DNA from 4 places in the Geodermatophilus sp. URMC 61 genome. Region 2 is predicted to be linked to each of the others. Evidence: riboswitches for the same ligand, from Rfam matches in the RefSeq annotation. Region 2 holds a riboswitch; each other region holds the start of a gene.

Region 1 (4,128 bases), 1.6 Mb from region 2:
GCGAACTCGCGGCGCAGCACCGGCACGACCTCCTCGCCGAGCACGTCCAGCTGCTCGAGCACGGTCTTCAGCGGCAGGCCGGCGTGGTCGATGAGGAACAGCTGCCGCTGGTAGTCCCCGACGTACTCACGGAAGCCCAGGGTCCGCTCGATGACCTGCTGCGGGGAGCCGACGGTCAGCGGCGTCTCGCGGGAGAAGTCCTCCAGCGACGGGCCGTGGCCGTAGACCGGCGCGTTGTCGAAGTACGGCCGGAACTCGGCGATCGCGTCCTGGCTGTTCTTCCGCATGAACACCTGCCCGCCCAGGCCGACGATCGCCTGGTCGGCGGCGCCGTGGCCGTGGTGCTCGAAGCGGCGGCGGTAGAACTCCACCATCCGGGCGGTGTGCTCGGCCGGCCAGAAGATGTGGTTGGAGAAGAAGCCGTCGCCGTAGTAGGCGGCCTGCTCGGCGATCTGCGGGGAGCGGATCGAGCCGTGCCACACGAACGGCGCCACCCCGTCCAGCGGCCGCGGGGTCGAGGTGAAGCCCTGCAGCGGCGTGCGGAACTGCCCGGACCAGTCGACGACGTCGGTGTCCCACAGCCGGCGCAGCAGCGCGTAGTTCTCCACCGCGAGCGGCAGGCCGTTGCGGATGTCCTGCCCGAACCACGGGTAGACCGGGCCGGTGTTGCCGCGGCCCATCATCAGGTCGACCCGGCCGCCGGCCAGGTGCTGCAGCATCGCGTAGTCCTCGGCGATCTTCACCGGGTCGTTGGTCGTGATCAGCGTGGTCGCCGTGGACAGCTGCAGCCGCGACGTCTGCGCGGCGATGTAGGCCAGCGTGGTGGTCGGCGAGGAGGAGAAGAACGGCGGGTTGTGGTGCTCGCCCAGGGCGAAGACGTCGAGCCCGACCTCTTCGGCCTTCTTCGCGATGGTGACGATCGCCTGGATCCGCTCGGCCTCGGTGGGCGTGCGGCCGGTGGTGGGATCGGTCGTGATGTCGCTGACCGAGAAGACGCCGAACTGCATGTCGGTCTCCATTGGTTGAGAGTGCAACTACCGGCCGGTGCAACGCATCCGGTCGGTCGGTATTCCCCTCGCCCGCCTCCCTCGGAGGGAGGCGGGCACCGGACTGCGACGTGACTCACGTTCCCGATGTGATCGACGCGATTGTCACGGGACGGTAACGGCCCCTACGGTGGCTCACGTCCGGTCGGTCGTCTCGTCCCCGTTCGGGGAGCCTGGTCGGACGCCGCCGAGTCGTGTCCGCCGCCAGCGGACGCGAGCCGGGGACCCACCGCAGTACTGGGGTGAATCCCGCCCGCGAGCACGAGACGCGGGCCGGTAGGGCTGCTTCCCGCCCGAACCCGTCAGCTAACTCGGTAGGCGGCTCACGGAAGAACGGAGCTCGTCGCATGCCCCGCCCACGGGCCCTCGCGGCTCGCCGGCTCACCCGGCCGCGCGCACCTCGCGCCTCCTCCCCGGCCTGCTGACCCGGCACTCGACCGCGCCCGCCGGCACTCCGCGATCCGCCGACGCCCCCGTAGACCGCGCCGCCCCGGGCTGTCCTCTGCACGGAGGACCGAGCCCGCGCGCCCTCTCGCCACGGAGCCCCCCACCTGATGGACACCAAGCAGTTCCCGGCCGTCCCGGCCACCGACGCCCCCACCGACCGGACCACCCGCCGTCGCCTGCGGCTGCCCGCCCGCGGCCGCCGTCCGGCGATCCTGCTGGCCACCGCCGCCGCCGGCGCGGTCGTCGTCAGCACCGTCATCGGGGCCCAGCCGGCCGCCGAGGCCGAGACCGAGACGGTCCCGGCCTCGATGAGCGTGGCCGAGCAGCTCGGCATCACCGAGGAGTCGGCCCAGCAGCCGCTCGCCGCCCCGGCCGCCACCGAGCTGGCCCCGCTGCAGGACCTCGCCGCCTCCCGCAGCGAGCGCCAGGCCGCCGAGGTACAGGCCGCGCAGGCGCAGGCCGCCGCGGAGCAGGCCGAGCTGGACCGCCAGGCCGCCGAGAAGGCCGCCGCCGAGCAGGCCGCCCGCGAGGCCGCCGAGAAGGCCGCGGCCGAGGCCGCCGCCCGTGAGGCCGCGGAGCGCGAGGCCGCCGAGAAGGCCGCCGCATCGGCTGCGGCCCCCGCCGCGTCGTCCGCCGCGCCGCGGGGCTCCTTCAAGGACTACGCGATGAGCAAGGTCGGCAGCGCCCAGCAGTTCAGCTGCCTGGAGAACCTGTGGGGCAAGGAGAGCGGCTGGAACCCCGACGCGCAGAACCCCAGCAGCACCGCCTACGGCATCCCGCAGTTCCTGAACTCGACCTGGGCCAGCACCGGCATCGCCAAGACGTCGGACGGCTACCGCCAGATCGACGCCGGCCTCATCTACATCGACAGCCGCTACGGCAGCCCGTGCGGCGCCTGGGCGCACTCGCAGTCCACCGGCTGGTACTGAGAGAGGACCCCGTCCTCCCCACCCCTCGCAGGCTCAGGGCGGGACCCGGGACGGGGCCGACGGCCTGCCGGGGCGCGCCGCGCCCGTCCGACGCTACGACCGAGGGGCCGTCCGCACGGGCGGTCCCTCGGTCGTTCTCAGTGGTGGTGCCCGCTCCGTCGGGGGAACCGGCGCCCGGCCGGAGGGCCGGTGACCACCGGTTCACCGCTGCGCGCCCGCTCGACGCGCGCGCGGTCGGCCTTCCCGGCGTCGCGCAGCGGCCCTCTCCATGGCCTGCCGCCTGAGACGGCGTAGACCCGCCGGGCCGGTTGGTCGCAGGAGGGACAGACGGCGGCGTCAGCGACGTCCTGCATGTCCCGTCGCAGGTCGAACGGGCCGCACTGCGGACAGCGGAACTCGTAGAGGGGCACGGGGGCGTCTCCTGCCGGTGCTGAGGGTCCGGGGCGGGGCCGCCGCCCCGGACCGGGATCGGTCAGTCCGCGACCAGCTCGCGACCTCCGCCGGCACCCTCCGGCAGGAGACTCCGGTCGAAGATCGACAACGGGATGCTGAGCGAGACCGCGCTGTTGGGGATGTCCACCACGCCGCCGATCCGGCCGTCGATGGGCGCCGCCCCGAGGAACAGGTACGCCTGCTCGAAGGTCCAGTCCATCGCCGGCATCAGGTAGTTGATGGCGTTGAGGCAGGCTCGGCGGTAGGCGACCGTGGCGTTCATGTAGTAGTTCCGGCCGTCCTCCACGCTGATGCCCTCGAAGGTCAGGTACTCCGAGTAGTTCGGGCCGACCCGGCCGGGCTTGAAGAACGGCATGTCTGTCTTGTACCGCTCCATCCCGCCCTTGATGACGTCGAAGTGCAGGTCGATGAAGCCGGGCATCTCGATGGCGCCGCAGAAGGTGATCTCCCCGTCGCCCTGCGCAAAGTGGAGGTCTCCGATGGAGAACAGCCCACCGGGTACGAAGACCGGCATGTAGACCCGACTCCCGACGCCCAGGTCCTTGATGTCCACGTTCCCCCCGTGCTCCCGGGGCGGGATCGTGCGGCAGGCCTCGGCGGCGGCCCGTTCGAGGTCCGAGCCGCTCAGCCGGCCGAGGAGCGCGTCCTTCGGCTGCGGCGGGAGGGCCAGCGCCGGCACCTGAGGCGCGCCGGGTGTCTCGCCGCCGTGTGCGGGGATGTCCCCGGTCACCCGGTCGGGATTCAGGTCGATGAGGGCCTGCTCGCGGCGGTTCCACTCGGCGAGCAGCTCGGCGGAGGGAGCGCAGCCGAACAACCCGGGGTGGGAGTTGCCGATGAAGCGCACACCCGGGACGTGCCGGCTGGTGGTCCAGATGCCGTCGAGGTCCCAGATCGCCTTGGACGCTCCCGGGGAGTAGTCGGTGAGGAAGCCGCCCCCGTTCTCCTTGGCGAAGATACCGGTGTAGCCCCATGGCTGGACGTCGAACGGCCCGATGTCGACGATGTCGACCACCAGCATGTCTCCCGGCTCCAGCCCCTCGATCGCGAAGGGGCCGCTGAGGACGTGACAGGGGTCGAGGTTCATGGTGCGGATGTCTTCGGCGTCGTCGCTGTTGCGGACCTGGTCGTCCGTCCAGTCCTTGCACTCGATCCGGTAGGTGGCGCCCAAGCGGACCGTGTTGGCCGGCGGGATGTCCGGGTGCCAGCGGTTGTGTCCGGGTACCGCCTGCTGTGCCATCGGCACGCTCAGGTCG
Region 2 (4,128 bases):
CCCACTCATCTGGCCCGAGCGTGAGATTCGCATCCCTGTACCCATCTGGACGCGCGTGCGCCAGCTGACCGAACTCGGTGGAGGTGGCGAGTGATGGCTCTGCACACGTTCGACCCGGATCCCGAAACCGTCGAAGCGGTACGGGCGCACCTGTCCGAGCTGGTCGGGCGGGCGGAGTTCTCCGCGCGCCGGCTGGCGAGAGCCAATCCGCTGGCGCTGGCCCTGGCGGCGCCGCACGAGATCTACTACCTGGGGCTTGACGAGCTCGCCGAGGGCAGGCCGGTCACGACGGCACGGCCGGTCGCGCAGGGCTTCCTCGTCCTCGACGGCGACGAGCCGGTCGCCAGCGCGGAGGTCGGTGGCGAGGGCTCCGGCTTCATGGTCACCGAGGGTCAGTTCGTGGAGGCCACAGCGCGGGCCATCGAGCGCGCCGAGCGCCGAGACGACATCGGGGACGCCGAGGTGCGGCTGCTGCGGATCCCCGCGGTGTACTTCATGGCACTGTGGCTGCACGACCCCGACGGGCGCGATGACCTCGTGATCCCGATGGAGCCGGCGCCGGCACCGCTGGAGGCCGGTCGCACCTACAGGTCCGAGGAGCTGATCGAGCCCCTCGCGGAGATGGCGCGTCAACGGCTGGACGGTGGCGAAGAACTCGGCGGCTGACCCTCGTCCCGAGCCCGAACCGAGCCAGACGCCGAGCTGCAGGCCTGCGTCCCGGAGTCGGGTGCGGGCCTGCTCGCCCGACGACCTCAACCTCAGCCGAACCCAATTCGCAAAGGATCAGCCGAGCTCGCACAGAATGCCGATGTCCTAAGACATCACACCCGTGGGGCGGGTGGGGCTCGAACCCACGACCCAGGGATTATGAGTCCCATGCTCTGACCGGCTGAGCTACCGCCCCGGAGGTGTCCAGACTGCCAGACGCGGTGACGATCTCAGGACGCGGTGCTGATGGCGTCGATCGCCGTCCGGGCCTGTTCCCGCAGCGCGTCCGAGATCGGTGCCGACCCGGCCACCTCGGCGGCCGCGTCCTGCCCCTCCTCGCTGGTCACGTAGGTCATGAAGTCCGCGACCAGGTCGGCGGTCGGCTGGTCCTCGTAGGCCATGCAGCCCAGGTGGTAGCTGACCAGCACGATGGGGTAGCTGCCGGACGCGGCCGTCGTCCGCTCCAGCTCCAGGGCGAAGTCGTACGGACCGCGGCCGGGCAGCGGCGCGGACCCTTCCACGACGGCGGCCGCGGCCTCCGGCGTGGGCGCGACGAACTCGCTCCCGACGCCGATCCGGGCCACGCCCAGGTCGCCGGCCTGGGAGAGGTCGGCGTAACCGACGGTCCCCTCGCCGCCGGCCACGGCGGCCACCACCCCGGAGTTGCCCTGGGCCGACTCGCCGCCCTCCACGGGCCATTCGCCGTCCGGCTCGAACGGCCAGGCCTCGGGCGCGGCGGCGGCCAGGTACTCCGTGAAGTTCTCGGTCGTCCCCGACTCGTCGGAACGGTTGACGGGGGTGATCGGCAGGCCCGGCAGCGCGACGCCGGGGTTGTCCGCGGCGATCGCGGGGTCGTCCCAGCGGGCGATCTGCCGGGCGAAGACCCCGGCCAGGACCGTGGGGGAGAGGTGCAGCTCCGCCACCCCCGGGAGGTTGTGCACCACCGCGATCGGCGAGATGTAGTTCGGCAGCTCGAACACCTCGCCGCCGCAACGCTCCCGTGCCGCGACGAGCTCCTCCTCGTCCAGCGGCGCGTCGGAGCCGGCGAAGTCGATGCCGCCGGCGACGAACTGCTCGCGGCCACCGCCGGAGCCGACCGGGTCGTAGTCCACGGTGACGCCCGGCTGCACGGCCGAGTACCCGGCGGTCCACCCCTGCATCGCCGCCTGCTGGCTGCTCGCCCCGGCGCCCACGAGTGCGCCGCTGAGGTCACCGGCGGCCACCGCGCCCTGGCCGCGCTCGTTCGGGGGCACGTACTGCGACAGCGCCACCGCCACACCGGCCACCGCGGCGACCCCGACGGCTGCGGCGACCTTCCTCCGGGCCGACACCCGCGTCCTCCCGCCATCCGGCCCCGCGCGCTCCGCGCCGGGCGTCCGGACACGACCCTAGGCGTCGCTCCCGGCCCCCACCGATCGGCACCCGGGGCGCCGTTACACGGGTTCCGTCTCCGCCGCCGAGGCCTGTGGACGACGCCCGGGCAGCGTCCACAGCCCCCCGATCGGAGTAGTGCGTGGCCGACATCACAGCAGACACGGGGTGTGAGAGCAGGTTCGGGCGGCAAACCGCGGAACTCCGGCGTTTCTGCTGGTCACCTCGCGCGTCACGACGGCACCACCGGTCACTGCACGGCGGTCGCGTGCTGACACCGCGTAGTGGAGGCGGTGCCCTGGCGGCAAGGCGGCGCGTCGGCTCCGTTACCCGATCGTGACCCGAGGCTCCGATCCGTGTAGGTTCCCCGACGGCCTTGCCGGGCTCAGCTCCTCGGGAACCGAGGGCCTCGGCACGGCTCCGCCGAACCGCCGACGTCCCGATCCGGGGCCGAGGTGGACCGGGGACCCACCGAACTCCTGGGGTGAGTCCTGCCTGCGCAGGGGGTGCGCAGGCAGGTAGGGCGCCGTCCGGCCCGAACCCGTCAGCTAACTCGGTAGGCGGTCGCGAGGATGGGAGAACTGTCGCCTTGGCGACCCTGCACCGCCTGAACACCGTGGTCCGCTGCGCCACGTCACCCCGCAGCCGCACGCGCGCGCCGCGCCGCGCCGTCGTCGTCGCCGCCGCGGTGGCCGGGCTCCTGGCCGGCACCCCCGTCGTCGCCGGCGCCGCGCCCGCACCCGCCGCCTCGGAGCAGGCGTCCCTCGAGGAGCAGGTCAAGGCCATCGAGGAGCAGGTCAAGGCGGCCGAGGAGCAGCTGCAGCGGATGACCGTCGAGGCGGAGGCCGCCGCCGACGCCGCGCTCGTCGCCCGCGCCCAGTTGGCCCAGGGCCAGGCCGAGGCCGAGCGGACCGCCGCCGAGCTCGCCGTCGCCCAGGCCGACGTCGTGGCGGCGAAGGAGGACATCGCCGCGCTCGGCCGCGAGGCCTACATGGGCGCCGAGGAGCGCTACGGCGACCTCGAGCTCATCCTCGACGCGCAGAGCCCGACCGAGCTGCTGCAGCAGGCCGCGACCATGGAGCAGCTCGGCGACCACCGCGCCGAGCGGCTGCAGGAGTTCCTCACCGTCCAGGCGCGGGTCGAGGAGGCGGACCGCGCTGCCCGCGCCGCCGTCGCGCAGCTCGGCGAGCTCGCCCGCAAGGCCGACGAGGCCGAGCGGGCCGCCAACGAGCACCTCGCTCGCGCCCAGGCCGACTACGACGCCCGTGCGGCGGAGAAGGCCCGTCTCGACGGGGAGCTGCGCCTGGCCGGAGAGCGGCTGCTCGCCTCGCAGGGCGCCGCCGACCCGGTCGCCGCGTGGAGCGCCCGCCAGTCACTGGCCAGCTCCGCCGACGTCTCCGGCATGCCGACCGCCGGCCGGATGACCTCCTGCTACGGCCCGCGGTGGGGGACCATGCACCAGGGCATCGACATCGCCGCCCCCATCGGCACCCCGATCTACGTGCCCGAGGACGGCGTCGTCCTGCAGGCCGGCGCGGCCAGCGGCTTCGGTCAGGCCGTGTACGTGCAGCACGGTGACGGGCAGATCACCCTCTACGGGCACGTGAACCAGTTCTACGTCGGCGCCGGCCAGGTCGTGAAGGCCGGGGACCACATCGCCGACGTGGGCAACAAGGGCCAGTCCACCGGGCCGCACCTGCACTTCGAGGTGCACCAGGGCGGGCTCTACGCCAGCCGGGTCAACCCGATGCCGTGGCTCCAGGCGCACGGCATCGCGCGGGGCGGCGCCTGCTGAAGAAGGACCCCGTCCTCCCCATCCCTCGCACGCTCGGGGCGGGACCCGAGAGGGGGCCGGGCGGGACGTTGGAGCGGGGCCTCACCGACGCGGCCGCCGGGGGAGTGCTCCTCCGGCGGCCGCGTCCGGTCTACCGCCGTCCGCGCAGCCGGCCGAGCAGGCCGCCCACACCGCCGAGGGTCTGCGCCGCCAGCGCCAGGATCGGGCCGCCCGGGATGCCCGGCGCCGACTGCACGATCGGCGCCAGGGCCAGC
Region 3 (4,128 bases), 1.5 Mb from region 2:
TCGGCGACGTCGAAGGGCTCCTCGGGCACCAGGGTCAGGTGCGCGCCGGCGGCCAGGCCGGCGTGCAGCGCGATCCACCCGGCGTGCCGGCCCATCACCTCCACCAGCAGCACCCGCTGGTGCGACTCCGCGGTGGTGTGCAGCCGGTCGATCATCTCCGTGGCGATGCTGACCGCGGTGTCGAAGCCGAAGGTCAGGTCGGTGCAGTCGATGTCGTTGTCGATGGTCTTGGGGATGCCGACGACCGGGACGCCGGCCTCCGACAGGAGGTGGGCCGCCGTCAGCGTGCCCTCACCGCCGATCGGGATGAGCACGTCGACCCCGTGCTGGTCCAGCACGGCCCTCATGTCGTCGAGGCCGGCGTGCAGCTTCTCCGGCGCCACCCGGGCCGAGCCCAGCGTCGTCCCGCCGCGGGTGAGCAGGCCGTCGACGGCGGCGACGTCCAGCGGGGTGGTGCGGTTCTCGAGCAGGCCGCGCCAGCCGTCGCGGAAACCGATCACCGAGCTGCCGTACTGGGTCGTCGCAGTGCGGACGACCGAGCGGATGACGGCGTTGAGGCCGGGGCAGTCGCCCCCGCCGGTCAGCACACCGATACGCACCGGCTGTCTCCCTGGGGTCGTGGGCCGGGTCGCCATCGACCATACGTCATGACGACATGACGACACCGCGACACCTCGACCCAGTGTGCCGCGCCTCCGTTCGTCGCCCCGGCCGGCCGCACCACCAGCCCCGTGCGCCACAGGAGGCGCGGTCAGGCCGGGCCGGCTGGAGGTCGGGTCGGGGTGGCTCACGGTGCTTCTCAGGTCGCAGTGTGCAACCACCGTGACCGGCCGGCCTGGAGGCCGCCCGGACCCGCGCTGTGCGTTCGCTGGACGCCTGCCGCCGGTCAGGACCCGCCGCCGTCCTCGCCTGGGGTCGCCTCGTCGGCCAGGGCCGCCAGCTGGTCCCGCGCGGCGGCGGCCACCCGGGCCGGCACGCCCAGGTCGGCCAGCTGCTGGGCGGCGGCCGCCATCTCCGCGGTCCGGCGGCGGGCGTGCTCGCGGGACGTGGTCAGGAACACCTCGAGGTCGGTGGCGGCGAAGCGGTCCAGCTCCGCGGCGATGTCGCGCCGCAGCCAGTCGCCGACCCCGGCCGCCTCCGCGCCCTGCACCGCCTCCACCACGGCGGCGGCCACGCCCTTCCAGAAGACGCTGCGCAACAGCTTGCGGGAGATCGCCGCACCCGCCGGACCGTCGAGCACGTCCACGGTCACGCCGAACCCGGCCAGCACCTGCGCGTACCTGCGGGCGCCGTCCCCGGACACCAGCATCGGGGTGCGCAGCCCGCGCCCGGGGACGGTCCCCAGCAGCGCCACGTCGGCCACCGGGACACCCCGGTCGGCGAGGGTCGCGGCGAGGTCCCGCTTCACGCGGGGCGCGGCGGTGTTGAGGTCGGCCCAGATCGCCCCGGGCTGCAGCCGGGGCAGGGCGTTGCGCAGCGCGACGGGCGCGTCGGCGGCGCTGTTCACGCTGAGCACCAGGTCGGCGTCCGCGACCGCCGCGGCCTCGTCGGTGCGCGGCAGCACCCCGGGTGGCGGAGCCACCCGGGGGTCGTAGCCCCGCACGTCGGCACCGAGAGCGACCAGGTCGCGGGCGATCTCCGCCCCGGCCTCCCCCAGTCCCAGCAGCGCGATCGCCGGCGGTCGGTCCACGGTCCCCACCTCCTGCGGCCCCCGGCGGGCCGCCCCGGCGGACTGTAGGCCGGGACCGGTGCGGCCGGTCAGCCGCGGCCGTCGTCCGCGAGGACGAAGAGCACCGAGATGCCGGCCAGGTCGAGCACCTTGCGGAACCGCGGGGACGCCGACCGGAGCACCGCCGGCCGCCCGTCGCGCGCCGCGGACTGCGCCCACCGCACCAGCAGCGACAGCCCCGTGGAGTCGATGTAACCGACGGAGGCGACCTGCACGGCCACCAGCTCGCGCTCGTCGAGGCCGTCGGCGCGCATCCGCCGCACGAGGGGTTCGTCGACGTCGCCGATCAGGTGCAGGACCGGGCCGGCGCCCTCCTGCACCACCCGGTAGGAGCCGCTCGGCGGCTCGGACCCGGAGCTCAGGTGGTGCACGCCCCCACTGTGACCGCGCCCGTCCCCAGCGACAAGCAGGACCCGAGCAGTGTCACCGGACCGTCACTGCACGGGCCTCCGGGGGGCAGCCGGAGAGCGCGGACCCCCTCGACCGGAGGTCCGGCAGCACGTGGTGGACCAGCTCGGACGGGATCGCGAGCACCGACCCGTCGTCGGCGGGCCGCTGCGGGTCGACGGTGGCTACCGGTGCCGTCAGGACGCAGTGTGCGCGGACCGGTCACCGTGGGTCATCCCGACCCGGGGTGTCCGACCGCGCCCGTACCGCGGTTTGTCACGCCGAGGTCACGGACCTACCGTTCCGGCCGTCCGACCGGGTCGTCCGCCACTCCCCCGTGGCGACCGGGCGGACGCCGCCGAACCCCGTACCGGCCCGTCTCGCCGGATCGGGGGCCGGGGACCCACCGCAGCACCGGGGTGAAGCGCCACCCGGCCGCCAGGCCGGGCAGCGCCGGGCGTCTTCCCGCCCGAACCCGTCAGCTAACTCGGTAGGCGGCCGTGGAAGGAAGGACAGACCCGCCTCCATGGCGAGTGCACCCACCCCTGCCCGCCGTGCGGTCCCCCGCATCGTGATCGGCCTGATCGCCGCCGGCGGCCTCACGCTCACGACCGTCCCCGCCGCCGCCAGTCCCGAGGACCCCGAGACCTCCGCCGAGGCCGCCGCGCTCGTCGCCGAGCGGGCCCACGACCTCGAGGTCGTCACCGAGCGGTTCAACGAGGCGCGCGAGCAGTTGCGCGCCACCCAGGACGCCGCCGCGCAGGCCGCCCGGGACGTCGCCGCCGCCGAGGCTGCCCTGGCCGCGGCGCGCGAGCAGGTCCGCGCCGTCGCCCGCGGCGCCTGGACCGGCGACCGGCTGACCACGCTCTCGGCGGTGCTCACCGCCGACTCCCCCGACGAGCTGCTCGACCGGGTCGGCACGCTCCAGGCGATCGCCGACCACACCAACGGTGTCCTCGGCGGCGCGGTGCAGGCCACGGACTCCGCCGCCGCGGCGCGCAGCGCGGCCGAGCGCACCGCGGCCGAGGCCGCCGCGCTGCTGGACCGGGTCGCCGCCCAGCAGGCCGACCTCGACCGGCAGGTCGCCACCTTCCAGGCCGTGTACGACCGGCTGGCGGCCGAGGAGCAGCGGGCCGCCCGCGAGGCCGCGGAGCGGCACACGGCCGAGGAGGCCGCGGCCGCGCAGCAGCAGGCCGCAGCGGCGGTGGCCCCGACCCCGGCGCCGCGGGTGGCGGCGGCCGGCGGCGCCGCGGCGACCGCCGTCGACACCGCCCTGGCACAACTCGGCGACCCCTACGTGTGGGCCGCCGCCGGGCCAGACGCCTTCGACTGCTCGGGCCTGGTGCAGTACGCCTACGCCGCCGCCGGCGTGCGCCTGCCGCACTCCAGCCGGATGCAGGCGCAGACGGGGACGCCGGTGTCGCGGTCGCAGCTGCAGCCCGGCGACCTGGTGTTCTTCTACAGCCCGGTCAGCCACGTCGGCATCTACGTCGGCGACGAGCAGATGGTGCACGCCTCGACCTCCGGCCAGCCGGTCGAGGTCGCCTCGATCGACTCGATGGGCGGCTACAACAGCGCCCGCCGGATCGGCTGAGGCCCGGGCGGCGCCTCCGTCAGCCGGCGGGGGTGCCGCCCTCCTGGACCGCGCCGTCCTGCGCGGAACAGCGCACGGCGACGATCGCGACGTCGTCCTCCGGCCGGGGCCCGACGATCCGCTCGATGAGCGCGTCGCACAGCCGGTCGACCGGGACCGGACCCAGCTCGCGCACCGCGGCCACCAGCCGGTCGGTGCCCTCGTCGATGCCGGTGCGGCCCTGCTCGACCAGCCCGTCGGTGTAGAAGAGCAGCGTGTCGCCCGCACCGACCTCCGCCACGGCGTCGCTGCGGGGCGCGGTCGACTCCGCACCGAGCAGCGTCTGCGGCTCGCTCGCCAGCAGCTCCACCCGGCCGTCGCCGTGCAGGAGCAGCGGCGGCAGGTGCCCGGCCGAGGACCAGCGCAGCACCCGCCGCCC
Region 4 (4,128 bases), 200 kb from region 2:
GGGTGCCGTTCTCCTCCGCCAGGTCGAGCAGCTCGCTGCGCAGCGCACTCGGGGGCAGTGACTCGAAGCGGTTGAACGCCGGCTCGATGACCACCGGGTAGAGGAACGACCCGACGACGACGAAGCCGGCCGCCACCGCCGCGGCCCACGCCCACCACGTGCGCGGCGCGCGCCGGACCAGCCAGAGGAAGGCGGCCAGCGCGAGGGCGGTGAGGACGGCGCTGATGGCGGTCGAGACCGCGACGTCGCGCAGCCACAACCCCCAACTGCGGGTCGAGATGCCGTACCGGTGGCGGACCACCTCCGCGTACGCCGACACCGGCAGCGTGGCCAGCCGGCCGAGGACCACCACGGCCGCCGTGCCGAGCAGCACCTGGGCGACCCGCCCGCCGCCGAGCGGTCGCGCCACGGCCCGCACCAGCCGTGCCCCCAGCGGGGTCAGCCCCAGGACGGCGGAGACGACCAGGCCGAGGAGCAGGGAGGTCAGCGAGGCCGGGCGCAGCGCCCTGGCGAAGGCCTCGGCCCGGGCGAGGAGGTCCGGCGGCAGGACCGACGAGGGGTCGACGGGAGTACGCCCACCCGGTGGCTCGGGCAGCAGCGTCCACGGCGGGACCGTCACGAGGACGACGACGAGCGCGGCGCCGAGGACACCGGCGACCAGGAGCGCGACCCGGCGGGCGCTCGTCCCGCCCGCCCCGCTCACGCGCCGATCCTATGGTCGGGTCCGCGGCGGTCGGGGACGGCACTCGGCGGCGGTGGGCCGGTCACGGGTGCCCGGAGGGACTCCCGACCGGGACACGGGCAGCGGCTCGATCCTGGCCCCGCCCCGGGCCGGCCCCGTCCAGAAGCTCGCCGCGGCCCCGTCCCCGGCCCCGTCCCGAGGCTCGCCACGAGCCTGCGAGCGGTGAGGAGGACGGGGTCCTTCAGGCGACCCGGCGCATCCCGGTGATGCCGCCCATCGAGTCGACGCTCACGACCTTCACCGGCTGACCCGAGGTCGAGGCGTGCACCATCTGGCCGTTGCCGATGTACATCGCCACGTGGCTGACGGGGCTGTGGTAGAAGATCAGGTCGCCCGGCTGCAGCTCGGACCGGGAGACCGCGGAACCCATCGCCGCCTGCATCCGCGACGAGTGCGGCAGGCTGATGCCGGCCGCGGCGTAGGCGTACTGGGTCAGCCCCGAGCAGTCGAAGGCATTCGGCCCGCCGGCGCCCCACACGTACGGGTCCCCCACCTGCGCCAGGGCGGTGTCGACGGCGATCTGCGCGGCGCCGCCGGCCGCGGCGGCCGGCGCGGCGGGGACCGACCGGCCGGCGTGCGCGGCCACGACCTCCTGCTGCTGCGGTGCCGACAGCGCGTCGTACTGCGCCTGGTAGTCGGCGGTGTCCGCCTCGAGCTGCGCCTGGCGGGCGGTGACGTCGTCGAGCGTGCGCTGGGCGGCGGCCTGCGCGGCGTCGGCGTCGGCGCGGGCCCGTTCGGCCGCGGCGGCGGACGCGGCGACCGCACCGAGCACGTCGTCGGTGTGGCCGGCGATGGCGTCGAGGGTGGCCAGCTGCGAGACGAACTCCTCGGCCGACCCGCTGGTCATCAGCAGGTCCAGCTCCGGCATGCCGTCGCCGGCGGTGAAGGCGGTGCGGGCGACCTGGCGGATCCGGCCGTCGAGCGCGTCGAGCTGCGTCTGGGCGGCGGCGACTGCCTGGCCGGCGCTCCGGACGGCGTCCTGCTGCTGCGCCAGCGTCTCGCGGGCCTCGTTGACCTGCTCGGTCAGGACCTCGAGTTCGTGCGCGGCCCGGGCGACCAGCTGCGCGGCCTGTGCGGCGCTCGTGGCGTCCTCCGGCTCCGCGACGGCGGTGCCCGGCAGCAGTGTGAGGGCGAGGGTGGCGGTGGCTCCCAGGACCAGTCCGCGGGCGATGCCGCGGGACAGGGTCGGGCGGCGGAACGCGACCGGGAGGTCGGGGTGGAACTGATCGACGGCATGCCTCTGGGCAGGGCGGGGGGTCGCCACGGTCGGCGGCTCTCCGTTTCTTCCTCAGCGACCGCCTACCGAGTTAGCTGACGGGTTCGGGCTGGGAAGAAGGCGCCCTATCTCTGCGCCCCGGCGGACCGGCGCGCGGGAGAACTCACCCCAGTGCTGCGGTGGGTCCCCGGTTCCCCCTCGGCGCCGGTGTGGCGCCTCGGGCGATTCGGCGGTGACCGGCCGAGGTCACCCGTCTGCAGGTGACGACCACCCGGCCGGACCGGCTCACCGTACGGGGGTTGTTGAAGAAGTGACGATCGGGGGTGCCGGGGACTGTGGGATCGGTGTTCCTGCTGGTCGGCGACACGCCGTCCGTCGGACCCGGCTCGCACGGAGACGGGCGCGCCCCGCTCACCCGGTGCGCCGCTGCGACCCCTGACCGCCGGCCCGCCGCTGCGGCGCGGCCCGTCGTGCCGGGGCCGGACGCGTGGCGTGCTCGTGCCGCAGCGGCGGCACCAGCCCGGCGTCGGCCAGCACCCGCACGGCGCGCCGCTCCACCTCGTCGAACTCCACGACCACCCCCGGCGGCAGCACGACGACGTCCTCGGCGGACAGCTGGCCGTCCCGCCGGCCGGTCATCGGCACCACCGTCGGGTCGGTGCTCTGCCAGCCCGGCGGCGCCCCCAGCAGGACGGTGACGACGCAGTCGCCGCAGCCGGTGCCGCGGGCGGTGCAGGTGTCGCAGTCGATGTGCACGGTCCACTCCTCTGCTCGCCGACCCTCGTCGCAGGAGGCCGTCCGCGGCCCCGGTCGATCCGGGCAGGACGCTAGGAGCGGGCACCGACAGTTCCGGCTCAGGCGCCGACGTACTCCCAGTGCCAGGGTTCCTCGCGGCCGTTGCCGGGGTCGGCCCACCGCGGGTGGACGAAGCCGAAGCGACCGGCGTTGGCGACCATCCAGGCGTACTGCGCCGTCCCGAACCGCTCGACGCCCCCGCACAGGTCGACCGCGAGGCCCCAGCCGTGGTTGCTGGTGCCGGGCACCGCGGCCAGCTCCGGCTTCTCCCCGTACAGCCGCACCTGAGCGGCGTAGGTCCGGTAGGAGTCGGTGGTGCACAACGGCGTCCCGAAGGCATCGGCGAAGGCACTGCTCATCCCCCGGTGGGCCGCCGCCGCGTCGCAGCGCAGCAGGTGGCCGGCGACCTCCAGCGGACACATCGCGCTGGGCGGGATCAACCCGTTCGGGAAGCCGCCCCACGCCGACCCCCCGGACGTCTCGGGCGGGTACCGCACGGCGCCGCACCCCACCGGCAGCGCCCCGCCGGACGGTCCGGGCGCCCGGACGGCCGTGCGCGGCCCGAGGCTCGGCCGCGCGACACCCAGCACCCGGTCGGCCGCCGGGCGGCCGACCACCACGGCACCGGCGCGGGCGTCGGCCGCCAGCACGGTCCGCCGGTCGAGCGCGATGCCCACGTTGCCCAGACCGGAGCGGCCGGCGCCGAGGAACACCAGGTCCCCCGGGAGGACGTCGGCCGGGTCGACCGGCGTGGTCACCGAGAAGAGCCCCGCCTGGTCATCGGGGAGGTCGATCCCCACCGAGGCGTAGACGGCGTGCACCAGCGATCCGCAGGCCCACGCGTCCGGCCCCGCCGCCCCCGGGACGTAGGGCAGCTCCAGAGCGTCCACCGCGGCGCTGACCGCGCCGACCGCCTCGGCGGACGGGACGACCAGCGGATCCGACGCGCCGGGCAACGCGGCCGCCCCCGCCTGCGCGCCGCCGTCGGACGCCGGCACCGGCGCCAGCCCGTCGGGCAGGCCTGCCGCCGGGTCGCGCAGCGCCGCGGCCGGCGGCGGGACGATGCCGGCCGCGGCCAGCTGGTCGAGGTGCCTGCGCCAGTCGGCCGCCGCCTGCCGGCCGGACGCCCGCTGCTCCTCCCGCTGCCGGCCCAGCTGCCGGTCGACGGCGGCGACGGCGACCTCCAGGTCCCGGCTCGCCGCGGCCGCGGCCGCCTCCAGCTCAGCGGTCTCGGTGGCGAGCTGCGCCGCTCGGGCACGGGCGGCCTCCCGTGTCCTCTCCGCCTCCGCCCGCCGCGCCGCGGCCTCCTGCCGTCGACGCTCCGCGGCGGCGACCACCGCGGCCGCGTGCCGCTCGGCGGCGTCGAGCAGGCCCC

Evidence for each region. Region 2 has a riboswitch for cyclic di-AMP ahead of ACU610_RS02850 (peptidoglycan DD-metalloendopeptidase family protein). Riboswitches for the same ligand answer to the same signal wherever they lie in the genome.
Region 1: another riboswitch for cyclic di-AMP. It lies ahead of ACU610_RS10240 (aggregation-promoting factor C-terminal-like domain-containing protein); the one in region 2 lies ahead of ACU610_RS02850 (peptidoglycan DD-metalloendopeptidase family protein).
Region 3: another riboswitch for cyclic di-AMP. It lies ahead of ACU610_RS09710 (C40 family peptidase); the one in region 2 lies ahead of ACU610_RS02850 (peptidoglycan DD-metalloendopeptidase family protein).
Region 4: another riboswitch for cyclic di-AMP. It lies ahead of ACU610_RS03820 (NlpC/P60 family protein); the one in region 2 lies ahead of ACU610_RS02850 (peptidoglycan DD-metalloendopeptidase family protein).

Annotation. Positions count from the first base shown of each region.
Region 1 is NZ_JBRFHZ010000002.1:2,219,120-2,223,247, reverse strand. It holds gene ACU610_RS10245 (LLM class flavin-dependent oxidoreductase) at 1-1,019, opposite strand, end outside; cyclic di-AMP (ydaO/yuaA leader) riboswitch at 1,222-1,382, shown strand; gene ACU610_RS10240 (aggregation-promoting factor C-terminal-like domain-containing protein) at 1,601-2,422, shown strand; gene ACU610_RS10235 (FmdB family zinc ribbon protein) at 2,560-2,832, opposite strand; gene fmdA (formamidase) at 2,895-4,128, opposite strand, start outside.
Region 2 is NZ_JBRFHZ010000002.1:603,679-607,806, forward strand. It holds gene ACU610_RS02830 (papain-like cysteine protease family protein) at 1-94, shown strand, start outside; gene ACU610_RS02835 (hypothetical protein) at 94-666, shown strand; tRNA gene ACU610_RS02840 (tRNA-Ile) at 831-904, opposite strand; gene pstS (phosphate ABC transporter substrate-binding protein PstS) at 939-2,039, opposite strand; cyclic di-AMP (ydaO/yuaA leader) riboswitch at 2,491-2,657, shown strand; gene ACU610_RS02850 (peptidoglycan DD-metalloendopeptidase family protein) at 2,669-3,874, shown strand; gene ACU610_RS02855 (maleylpyruvate isomerase N-terminal domain-containing protein) at 4,005-4,128, opposite strand, start outside.
Region 3 is NZ_JBRFHZ010000002.1:2,109,640-2,113,767, forward strand. It holds gene ACU610_RS09695 (ATP-dependent 6-phosphofructokinase) at 1-599, opposite strand, end outside; gene ACU610_RS09700 (DUF1932 domain-containing protein) at 887-1,690, opposite strand; gene ACU610_RS09705 (STAS domain-containing protein) at 1,759-2,100, opposite strand; cyclic di-AMP (ydaO/yuaA leader) riboswitch at 2,488-2,628, shown strand; gene ACU610_RS09710 (C40 family peptidase) at 2,643-3,710, shown strand; gene ACU610_RS09715 (SpoIIE family protein phosphatase) at 3,730-4,128, opposite strand, start outside.
Region 4 is NZ_JBRFHZ010000002.1:805,167-809,294, reverse strand. It holds gene ACU610_RS03825 (M48 family metallopeptidase) at 1-703, opposite strand, end outside; gene ACU610_RS03820 (NlpC/P60 family protein) at 924-2,006, opposite strand; cyclic di-AMP (ydaO/yuaA leader) riboswitch at 2,023-2,172, opposite strand; gene ACU610_RS03815 (hypothetical protein) at 2,370-2,714, opposite strand; gene ACU610_RS03810 (D-alanyl-D-alanine carboxypeptidase family protein) at 2,813-4,128, opposite strand, start outside.